DNA from 2 places in the Kosakonia sp. Marseille-Q7440 genome. Region 1 is predicted to be linked to the other one. Evidence: predicted binding sites of a transcription regulator. Region 1 holds the regulator's gene; the other holds the start of a gene.
What was found. Region 1 encodes PurR, which represses purine synthesis genes. Its sites were predicted from a motif close to CANGCAAACGTTTGCNTG; they were not measured.
Positions count from the first base shown of each region.

Region 2: a site for PurR is predicted at 1,625-1,642, ahead of ACWPW2_RS14530 (NCS2 family permease). Genes of this name have one in related genera too.

Region 1 is NZ_CBCPLT010000001.1:1,830,823-1,835,629, forward strand. Features, by position in the region: gene cfa (cyclopropane fatty acyl phospholipid synthase) at 1-356, opposite strand, end outside; gene punC (purine nucleoside transporter PunC) at 654-1,850, opposite strand; partial or broken gene punR (DNA-binding transcriptional activator PunR) at 1,963-2,896, shown strand; gene purR (HTH-type transcriptional repressor PurR) at 2,893-3,918, opposite strand; gene cydH (cytochrome bd-I oxidase subunit CydH) at 4,216-4,305, shown strand; gene ACWPW2_RS08455 (MFS transporter) at 4,472-4,807, shown strand, end outside.
Region 2 is NZ_CBCPLT010000002.1:136,655-141,461, reverse strand. Features, by position in the region: gene ACWPW2_RS14535 (4'-phosphopantetheinyl transferase family protein) at 1-133, shown strand, start outside; gene ACWPW2_RS14530 (NCS2 family permease) at 187-1,524, opposite strand; gene yieH (6-phosphogluconate phosphatase) at 1,692-2,357, shown strand; gene cbrC (PF03691 family colicin E2 tolerance protein CbrC) at 2,383-2,970, shown strand; gene ACWPW2_RS14515 (ADP-ribosylglycohydrolase family protein) at 2,998-3,900, shown strand; gene phoU (phosphate signaling complex protein PhoU) at 3,939-4,664, opposite strand; gene pstB (phosphate ABC transporter ATP-binding protein PstB) at 4,733-4,807, opposite strand, start outside.

The DNA.
Region 1 (4,807 bases):
TGCTCTTTGCCGACAATCCACGCCCGCTTTTTACTTTGCAGGTTGAAGAGCCGGGCGGCGGCAATGCGCAGGGTATCTTTGAGATGGTGTGGAAGCTGTTTTTCCAGGCCGGCGCGCAGTACCTGGGTAAAGAAGATGTCCAGCCGTTCGCACTCCCACCAGCCGTCCATATAACTTTCGCCGAGTCCGAGCGATCCGTCCTGTAAAACGCGTTTGAAAAAATCAGGATTTTTCACCCGAATGTCTGCGGGAGCGGGGCCGTTGATACGAATACCTGCGCGGCCCAGCAGTTCGTTTGCTATACGGAACCAGTTGTCATCCCGCACGCTCACTTCTTCTATACACGATGAACTCATACCTTCTCCATCACGAATAGCGATCAGAACTCTACAAGCGTAGACGCTGGCAGAATTTGTGAGAAATCTCACGGTTTGCACCGTGAGGCTGATATCAGACGTAGAACAGAGGAAGGGAGAGACCCTTGCCAGAAAAGGCCCTCCTTGGGGAAACGAGCACGCTCCGGTGCCCGTTACTGCATAATATTTATCGTATTTATGAGATAGCCGAAAATTAGTATAGGCCTCAATATCAGGTGATTCAACTTGTCGCTAATAGCGTGCTAATTACGCCATCAGCGACAGTCCCGTCAGCAACTACCCGCGCGCGGAGGAGGGCTCACGCACCTCATCCTGCTCTTCGCCTGCGCGATGCTGAATGCCATAACCGAGTGCCGCGAGCAGCACCATGGCGAGCATCACGCTGGTGGTGGTCAGCAGCGGGGTAATGATCAGCCACGAGACGACAAGGCTTGCCAGGAAGCAGAGCCCCAGTTGCAGGGTATTCTGCAACGCCGCCGCGCGCCCCGTCGCCTGCGGGAAGGGACGCAGCGCCCGCGCAACCACGATAGGGTAAATAGCCCCGTTCGCCACCGCCATCAGGCAGAAGGGGATCATCAGCGCGGTCAGCGAGACGCCGGGAATAAAGCCGACTGCCCAGGTCGCCAGCACGCTCAGGGCGTAGCCACTCAGTAACCACGGTAACATGCGCGATCCCTGCCATTTTTGCAGCGCTGCGCGACAGCCGTAACCACCAATCAGGAAGGCGAACGTCTGCGGCACATAGCTCAGGCCAATCACCGACGGGCCATAGCCCATTTCGTGCAGGATAAACGGCGAGCCGGTAAGCCAGGCAAAGAAGCTGGCGGAGCAGGCGGCGTAGATCATCACGTTGCCACGATAATCACGGGCGCGCAGCAGATCGAGGAAGGTGAGCGCCTGCTGGTCGTGCGCCACTTTTTTTACCGGCGATTTGAGGCGGAAAGCCGGGATCATCAACACCACGGTGATGGCCAGCAGGGTGGCGAAAATTGCCTGCCATTCAATATGGGCCAGCAGCCAGGCACCGAGCAGCGGGGCCAGCGCCGGGGTGAAGCCGACCAGCGGCATAATGGTGGCGAAAATACGGTTAACGCGGTGCGCCGGATAGTGATCCGTTACCAGCGCCTGCCAGCTAACGGTAGCGGCACAGACGCCGACGGCCTGCACGAAACGCAGCACCAGCAGCCAGGTGGCGTCGCGCACCCAAAGGGTGCCAAGACAGCCCAGGGCGAAAATCGACAGCCCAATCAGCAGAATCGGTTTGCGACCATAGCGATCCGACAACGGCCCCCACAGCAGTTGTGCCACCGCGAACCCGGCGAGGAACAGACTCAGCGAGGCGCTGATCACGGCGGGAGAGGTGTTTAAATCTTGCTGAATCGCGCTGAAAGCGGGCAGGTACATGTCGGTGGCTAAAAAGCCCAGCACGCTTAAGCCCGCGAGCCAGACTAAAAATCCTTTGCCAGGTTGCATTCTCATTTCTCTTTAATTGCAGGTAATCAGGGTGGGGAAGTGTAAGGAGTGCTTTCCTGGTTGTGAAACGCTAATATTTGCACATTGGTTTCAAAAATTTTGCAGGCAGAATATGTGGTCAGAATACTCCCTTGAAGTGGTGGATGCCGTAGCGCGTAACGGCAGCTTTAGCGGCGCGGCGCAGGAGTTGCACCGCGTGCCTTCGGCGGTGAGCTACACCGTGCGCCAGCTGGAGGAGTGGCTGGCGGTGCCGCTGTTTATGCGCCGCCACCGCGATGTGGAACTCACCCCCGCCGGGGTCTGGTTTTTAAAGGAGGGGCGATCTGTTATCAAAAAAATGCTGATCACCCGCCAGCAGTGTCAGCAGATCGCCAATGGCTGGCGCGGCCAGTTGCCGATTGCTGTCGATAACATTGTGAAACCCGCGCGCACCCGGCAGATGATCGTCGATTTCTACCGTCACTTCAGCGATGTCGAGCTGGTTGTCTACCAGGAGGTGTTCAACGGCGTCTGGGATGCGCTCGCCGATGGCCGTGTTGAACTGGCGATTGGCGCTACGCAGGCGATCCCCGTCGGGGGGCGCTATGCTTTTCGCGATATGGGCACTTTGAGCTGGAAGTGTGTCGTCTCACGTCAGCATCCGCTGGCGCAGCTCGACGGTCCGTTAAGCGATGAGACGTTGCGCAACTGGCCGTCGCTGATTCAGGAGGATACCTCCCGCTCTTTGCCAAAGCGTATTACCTGGCTGCTGGATAACCAGAAAAGGGTGATGGTGCCTGACTGGGCCTCGTCGGAAGCGTGCCTGTCGGCGGGGCTTTGTGTGGGGATGGTGCCAGCCCATTTTGCCCGCCCGAGGCTCGATAGCGGTGACTGGGTGGCGCTTGAACTGGAAAACCCGTTTCCGGATGCCGCCTGCTGCCTGACATGGCAACAAAACGAGGCGTCACCTGCACTGAACTGGCTGCTCGATTACTTGGGGGACAGCGAAACGTTGAATAAGGAGTGGCTGCGGGAGCCGGAGTAAGGCTCCCGCGGGAGGGGATTAACGGCGGTAATCGCGGAAGGGGCCATCGGCCACCGAGCGGCGCTCCACCAGGCGCGGATGCACCTCAATCGACTGCGACTGTTCACGCTTATTCACAATGCGATCGAGCAGCATGGTGAATGCCGTTTCGCCCAGCGAGTCTTTCGGCTGATGAATCGTCGTCAAGGCCGGGGTAAAGAAGCGCGAGTTGCGCACGTTGTCATAGCCAATGACGGAGATATCCTGCGGCACGCGCAACCCCATCTCATCGGCGGCGCAGAGTGCGCCCATTGCCATAATGTCGCCGCCGCAGAAGACCGCGGTGGGGCGCGAGGACTGGCCGAGGATCTGCTGCATGGCGCGGTAGCCGGACTCCGGCTCAAAGTCGCCCTGCACAATCCAGTTCTCCGGCACGTTGATCATCGCCTCGTTCATCGCCTTCATAAAACCGGCAAGACGGCCTGCGCCGGTGTTGCGCTCCAGCGGACCCGGGATTACGCCGATATCGCGATGGCCGCGCTCGATCAGGTAACGGCCGGCCATATAGCCGCCCTGGAAGGCGTTATCGATCACCGAATCGGTGAAGTCCGCCTTCGATTCGCCCCAGTCCATCACCACCATCGGAATATGGCGATACTCCTCAAGCATGGTGAGCACGGTTTCCGGGTACTCAGAGCACATCACCAGCAGGCCATCGACACGCTTTTGCGCCATCATCGACAGATAGGCGCGCTGCTTCTCCTGGCTGTTCCAGGCGTTGCCGAGGATCAGCGTGTAACCCTTCTGGAAACACTTCTTCTCAACCGCTTCGATGATCTCGGCAAAGTAGGCCGCTTCACTGCTGGTTGCCAGCAGACCAATCGATTTGGTGTGATTCACTTTCAGGCTGCGCGCGACGGCGCTTGGCGAATAGTGCAGCTCTTTGATTGCCGCCCAGACGGCGTTGCGCGTCTCTTCGGCGACAAAACGGGTTTTGTTAATTACATGTGATACGGTTGTAGTGGAAACGTTTGCTCGTTTCGCGACATCTTTAATCGTTGCCATCAGATATTACTCCAGACCATATCGTAAGCTCCTGATAATTCTTGAGGTAAACGTTTGCCTTTAATCACCCTGAACCCATCAAAGTGAGTGCGGTACGCCGGGAAAACGACACTGGACGTCAGGAGGGGAGTCAATGGCCGGTACGCTAATAAATTTAGCGTCGAATTTTGTCTGATCTTGAGCAAAAGGGGAAGTATTAAAACGGTTCTGCTGCCAATTCGCGCAAGATTTTTCAGATAATTTGTGCAAAAATGCGCAGGCTCACTTTTTGTGGGGAAATTAAATGGAGAAAAATTGATGAGCACCGATCTTAAGTATTCACTCTTCACCACCGTCATCGTTCTGAGCCTGATCGTTTTCGGCGCGCTGACCGCTGCACTGCATTGATCTGATGCGAGGGAGAGCCCTCTCCCTCGGTTCTTGCGTCCCCATTGTTACCCGTTGCGCAATAAACTTTTCTCCGTACGCTCACTTCTGTTTTTTGTGACACCTGTCATACTTTTGCCTTTCGCGACCCGGTAGAGGGTCGGCATGTCCATTTCGGAGTCAAAAGATGAAAATAAATTTCCCCCTGCTTGCGCTGGCAATTGGTGCCTTTGGCATTGGCACCACTGAGTTTTCGCCGATGGGGTTACTGCCGGTGATTGCGCAGGGCGTTGGGGTCTCTATTCCGGCGGCGGGGATGCTGATCAGCGCCTACGCCATTGGCGTTATGGTGGGTGCGCCGCTGATGACGCTGCTGCTTTCCCATCGCGGTCGTCGTAATGCGCTGATTTTCTTAATGGCTATTTTCACCGTCGGCAATGTGCTCTCTGCCATTGCGCCGGATTACGCCACCCTGATGATCGCCCGTATTATCACCAGCCTTAATCACGGCGCGTTCTTCGGC
Region 2 (4,807 bases), on a different contig from region 1:
AAGCCTGCGTATCTGGGAGTTTGATAGCCAGAAAGGGTGGCACTACCTGACGGATGTGCTGACCCGCGCCAACGATCCGGCTTCCCGCCTGATGCGTTTCACCAGCCTGCCCGCCGAAAAAGCGTTGATCTGAATAAGCGTGAGGGTAAAGCTTTCCCTCCCCCGAAGCGGGAGAGGGAGAAGGGATTAATGCGCGTCGATAAAGACGATTTTCAGCAGGAACAGCAGCGCCACGACAATGACGCACGGGCTAAGCTCGCGCAGACGGCCGGTACCGATTTTCATCACGCAGTAGGAGATAAAGCCAAGCGCGATCCCCTCGGTGATAGAGAAGCTAAACGGCATCATCACGGCAGTAATAAACGCCGGTACCGCTTCGGTGAGATCCTCCCACTTCACACGCGCCAGGCTTGAGGTCATCAGCACCCCGACGTAAATCAGCGCGCCCGCAGCCGCATAACCCGGCACCATTCCTGCCAGCGGCGAGAGGAAGATCACCAGCAGGAACAGCAAACCCACGACTACTGCCGTCAGGCCGGTACGCCCGCCAACGGAGACACCCGAAGAGGATTCAATGTAGGCGGTAACCGACGATGTGCCGAAGAAGGAGCCGGTCACAGAGGAGATACTGTCAACGTAGAGCGCCTGTTTCATGCGCGGGAATTTGCCCTTCTCATCCACCAGCCCGGCTTTGTCGGTCACGCCGATCAGCGTCCCGGAGGAGTCGAAGAGGTTCACCAGCATAAACGAGAAGATCACGCCCGCAAGACCGAGGTTAAAGGAGCCGGCGAGATCGACATTGCCCACCACCGACATCACGCTTGGCGGCGTAGAGACAATCCCGTGATACTGCACATCGCCCAGCAGCCAGCCTAAAAGCGTGGTCACGACGATAGAGACCAGCACCGCGGCGTGAATATTGCGCGACGCCAGAATAGCGATGATAAAGAAGCCAAGCACGCCCAGCAGCACGCTGTGCGACGTCAGATTACCGATGCTGACCAGCGTCTCTTTGTTGGCGACGATCACGCCCGCATTCTTCAGACCCATCATGCCGATAAACAGGCCGATCCCGCTGGTGATGCCAACGCGCAGGCTCATCGGGATATTGGCAATCATCCAGTAACGTACGCGGAAAATGGTCAGCAACAGCAGACCGACCGCACCCCAGAAGATCGCGCCCATGCCGACCTGCCAGGAGAGCCCCATTGCGCCCACCACCACAAAGGCGAAGAAGGCGTTCAATCCCATTGCCGGAGCCAACGCGACCGGCAGGTTAGCCACCAGACCCATCAGGATGCTGCCGAACGCGGCAATCAGACAGGTGGTGACAAAAACTGCGCTGGTATCCATTCCGGCGACGCCTAAAATTTGCGGGTTAACGAAAACGATGTAGACCATCGTTAAAAACGTCGTGAAGCCGGCGATCACTTCGGTGCGCGCCGTTGTGCCGTGGTCACGCAGTTTGAACACGCGGTCAAGCAACCCCGGGCGAGAGGCCTGGGAAGTCTGTTGTTGGCTCATTATCAATTTCCGGAATAGGAGGGAAAATTCGTCGCTATCCTATACCAAAATGAGGCAGTATTGACGGTTATCACGCACTTTTTTTCATTGAATTTGCTTATACGGCAACGATTGCGTCCCGCAATCTGCGTTAAGTAATCGTTAAACTTGTAATCACAGGAAATGGCATGTCCCACATTGAAGCGATCTTTTTCGACTGTGACGGCACCCTGGTCGATAGCGAAGTGATCTGTTCCCGCGCATACGTCCATATGTTTCAAACCGTTGGCATCACGCTGGACCTTGAAGAGGTCTTTAAGCGTTTCAAGGGCATGAAGCTGTATGAAATTATTGATGTTATCGGCGAGGAACATGGTAAAACGCTGGATAAAGCTACTCTTGAGCCGGTTTATCGCGCCGAAGTGGCGCGGCTGTTCGACAGCGAGCTGGAGGTGATTCCGGGTGCCAGTGCTCTGCTTGATGCCGTTAGCGTACCCATGTGCGTGGTCTCTAACGGGCCGGTGAGCAAAATGCAACACTCATTAGGTAAACTTGGGATGTTGCACCACTTTCCGGAAAAACTGTTTAGTGGCTATGACATCCAGCGCTGGAAGCCCGATCCAGCGTTAATGTACCATGCAGCAGAGGTACTCGATGTCTCGCCGGAAAAGTGCATTCTGGTGGATGATTCCGCCGCCGGAGCGCAATCTGGCATTGCGGCAGGGATGGAAGTGTTTTACTTCTGCGCCGATCCGCATAACGTACCTATCGATCACCCAAAAGTGACGACATTTACTGACTTAGCACAGCTGCCAGCATTGTGGCGTGCTCGCGGGTGGTCTGTTACGCGCTAACTTACCTACAAAACAGGATGTTTTTATGGACCAGAATAATCGCCCTCTCCCGGTATTCAAATACCATCCACAACCCCTGGAAACGGGCGTCTTCTCTGAAGGCAAAACCGTGACCTGCGCCTGTTGTTCACAGCCAACAGACGTCTACTACACCAACCCGTTCTTTACTGCTGAAGATGTCGATACGCTCTGCCCCTGGTGCATTGCGGATGGCTCAGCAGCAGAGAAATTCAACGGCACATTTCAGGATGATTGCAGCCTTGAAGGTGTAGAAGGGGAGTTTGACGATGAGGGCGAATTTACCGGTTTTAGCAGTTCGTGGCCGGAAGCTACCGTTGCTGAGTTGACGCAACGCACCCCAGGCTATTGCGGTTGGCAGCAGGAACACTGGCTGGCGCACTGCAATGATTTCTGCGCCTTTATCGGTTACGTCGGCTGGAAAGAGATAGCCGACAAGCTGGATCAGTTTGCCGATCTGGATGCCGATTGCCGGGCGTTTGGTATGGATATCAATAAACTACAGGAGTATCTGCGCGACGGCGGCGACTGTCAGGGCTACCTCTTCCGCTGCCTCCACTGTGGGAAGCTGCGTTTGTGGGCAGACTTCTCCTGACGACTTGCCCGAAATAAGGAATAAAAGATGTCGGATTTACTTGCGCGTTATCAGGGGTCTCTTCTCGGCCTCGCGGCCGGAGATGCGGTTGGCACAACGGTAGAGTTCAGTCCCAGAGAGAGCTTTACCCCGGTCACCGATATGGTCGGCGGCGGCCCGTTTCATTTAAAAGCCGGGCAGTGGACGGATGACACCTCAATGGCGCTCTGCCTCGCGCATAGCCTGATCGCCTGTAAAGGATTTGATGCGACCGATCAGATGAACCGCTATCTGAACTGGTGGAAGTGGGGCTATTTAAGCTCCACGGGCAGCTGTTTTGATATCGGGATGACCGTCTCATCCGCGCTGCGGCGCTTTACGCTCAACGGCGAACCCTTTGCCGGCTCGAGCGATCCGAACACGGCGGGCAACGGTTCATTGATGCGGCTTGCGCCGGTGGTGCTCTGGTACTATCCGGATGTGCCAAAGGCGCTGGAGTATGCCGAAGCGTCATCGCGAACGACGCACGCCGCGCCAGAAGCACTGGCCAGCTGCCGTCTGTTCGCGCAGATGCTCATCAATGCGCTGCAGGGCAAAAGTAAATCCGACACGCTGACAGATATTGCGCAGCTGCCGGAACAGGCTAATCTGCGCCAGATCGCCGAAGGGCATTACCGGCAGAAATCGCGTGCAGAGGTGTTCGGCACCGGTTACTGCGTGCAAAGCCTGGAGGCGGCGCTGTGGTGCTTCGCTCACGGGGAGAGTTTCGAAGAGACGATCCTGCTGGCGACCAACCTTGGCGACGATGCGGATACCACTGCGGCGATTGCCGGGCAGCTGGCTGGTGCCTGGTACGGCGTGGAGGGGATCCCGCATCGCTGGCGGGAGAAGCTGTGGCAATGCGATGAGATCGCAACGCTTGCCGGTCAGTTACTCACTAAGTCAGCGTGAAGCAAAACCCCCTCATCAAGAGGGGGTTTTTATTGCGCTTACTCTTTCGGATCTTTTCCGGCGAGCAGCTTGTCCAGCTCGTCGCCGCCAACGTGGCGGAAATCCTGGCCTTTAACGAAGTAGAAGATGTACTCGCAGATGTTCTGGCAGCGGTCGCCGATACGCTCGATAGAGCGGGCGCAGAAGAGGGCGGTCAACACGCTCGGAATGGTGCGGGAGTCCTCCATCATGTAGGTCATCAGCTGACGCACAATGCCTTCATACTCCTGATCCACCTTCTTATCTTCGCGATAGACTCGCACCGCTTCGTCAATGTCCATCCGCGCAAAGGCGTCGAGCACGTCGTGCAGCATCTGCACGGTGTGACGGCCTAACGACTCGAGGCTGACGAGCAGCGGCTGGTGCTGCTGGGAGAACTTCTCCAGCGCCGTGCGGCAGATTTTATCCGCCACGTCACCAATACGCTCCAGCTCGGCGATGGTTTTGATGATCGCCATCACCAGGCGTAAATCGCTCGCCGTCGGCTGACGCTTGGCGATAATGCGCACGCAGGCTTCATCGATGGCGACTTCCATCATATTGACCTGCTTATCCCCTTCAACAACGCGCTTTGCCAGCTCGCTGTCCTGGTTATGCATCGCGGTGATCGCATCCGAGAGCTGCTGCTCTACCATTCCACCCATCGTCATGACCTGAGTGCGAATACTTTCCAGCTCAGCGTTAAACTGCCCGGAAATATGTTTGTTAAGGTTCAGATTGTCCATGGTGCACTCCAAATGCCCGACAAATTTCACGTGGTAACGAGGTGGCTGCCACCTCTGTGGTTCGGCAATCAGCCGTAGCGCCCGGTAATGTAATCTTCCGTTTGCTTCTTCGCAGGCTTGGTGAACAGATCGTCTGTATTGCT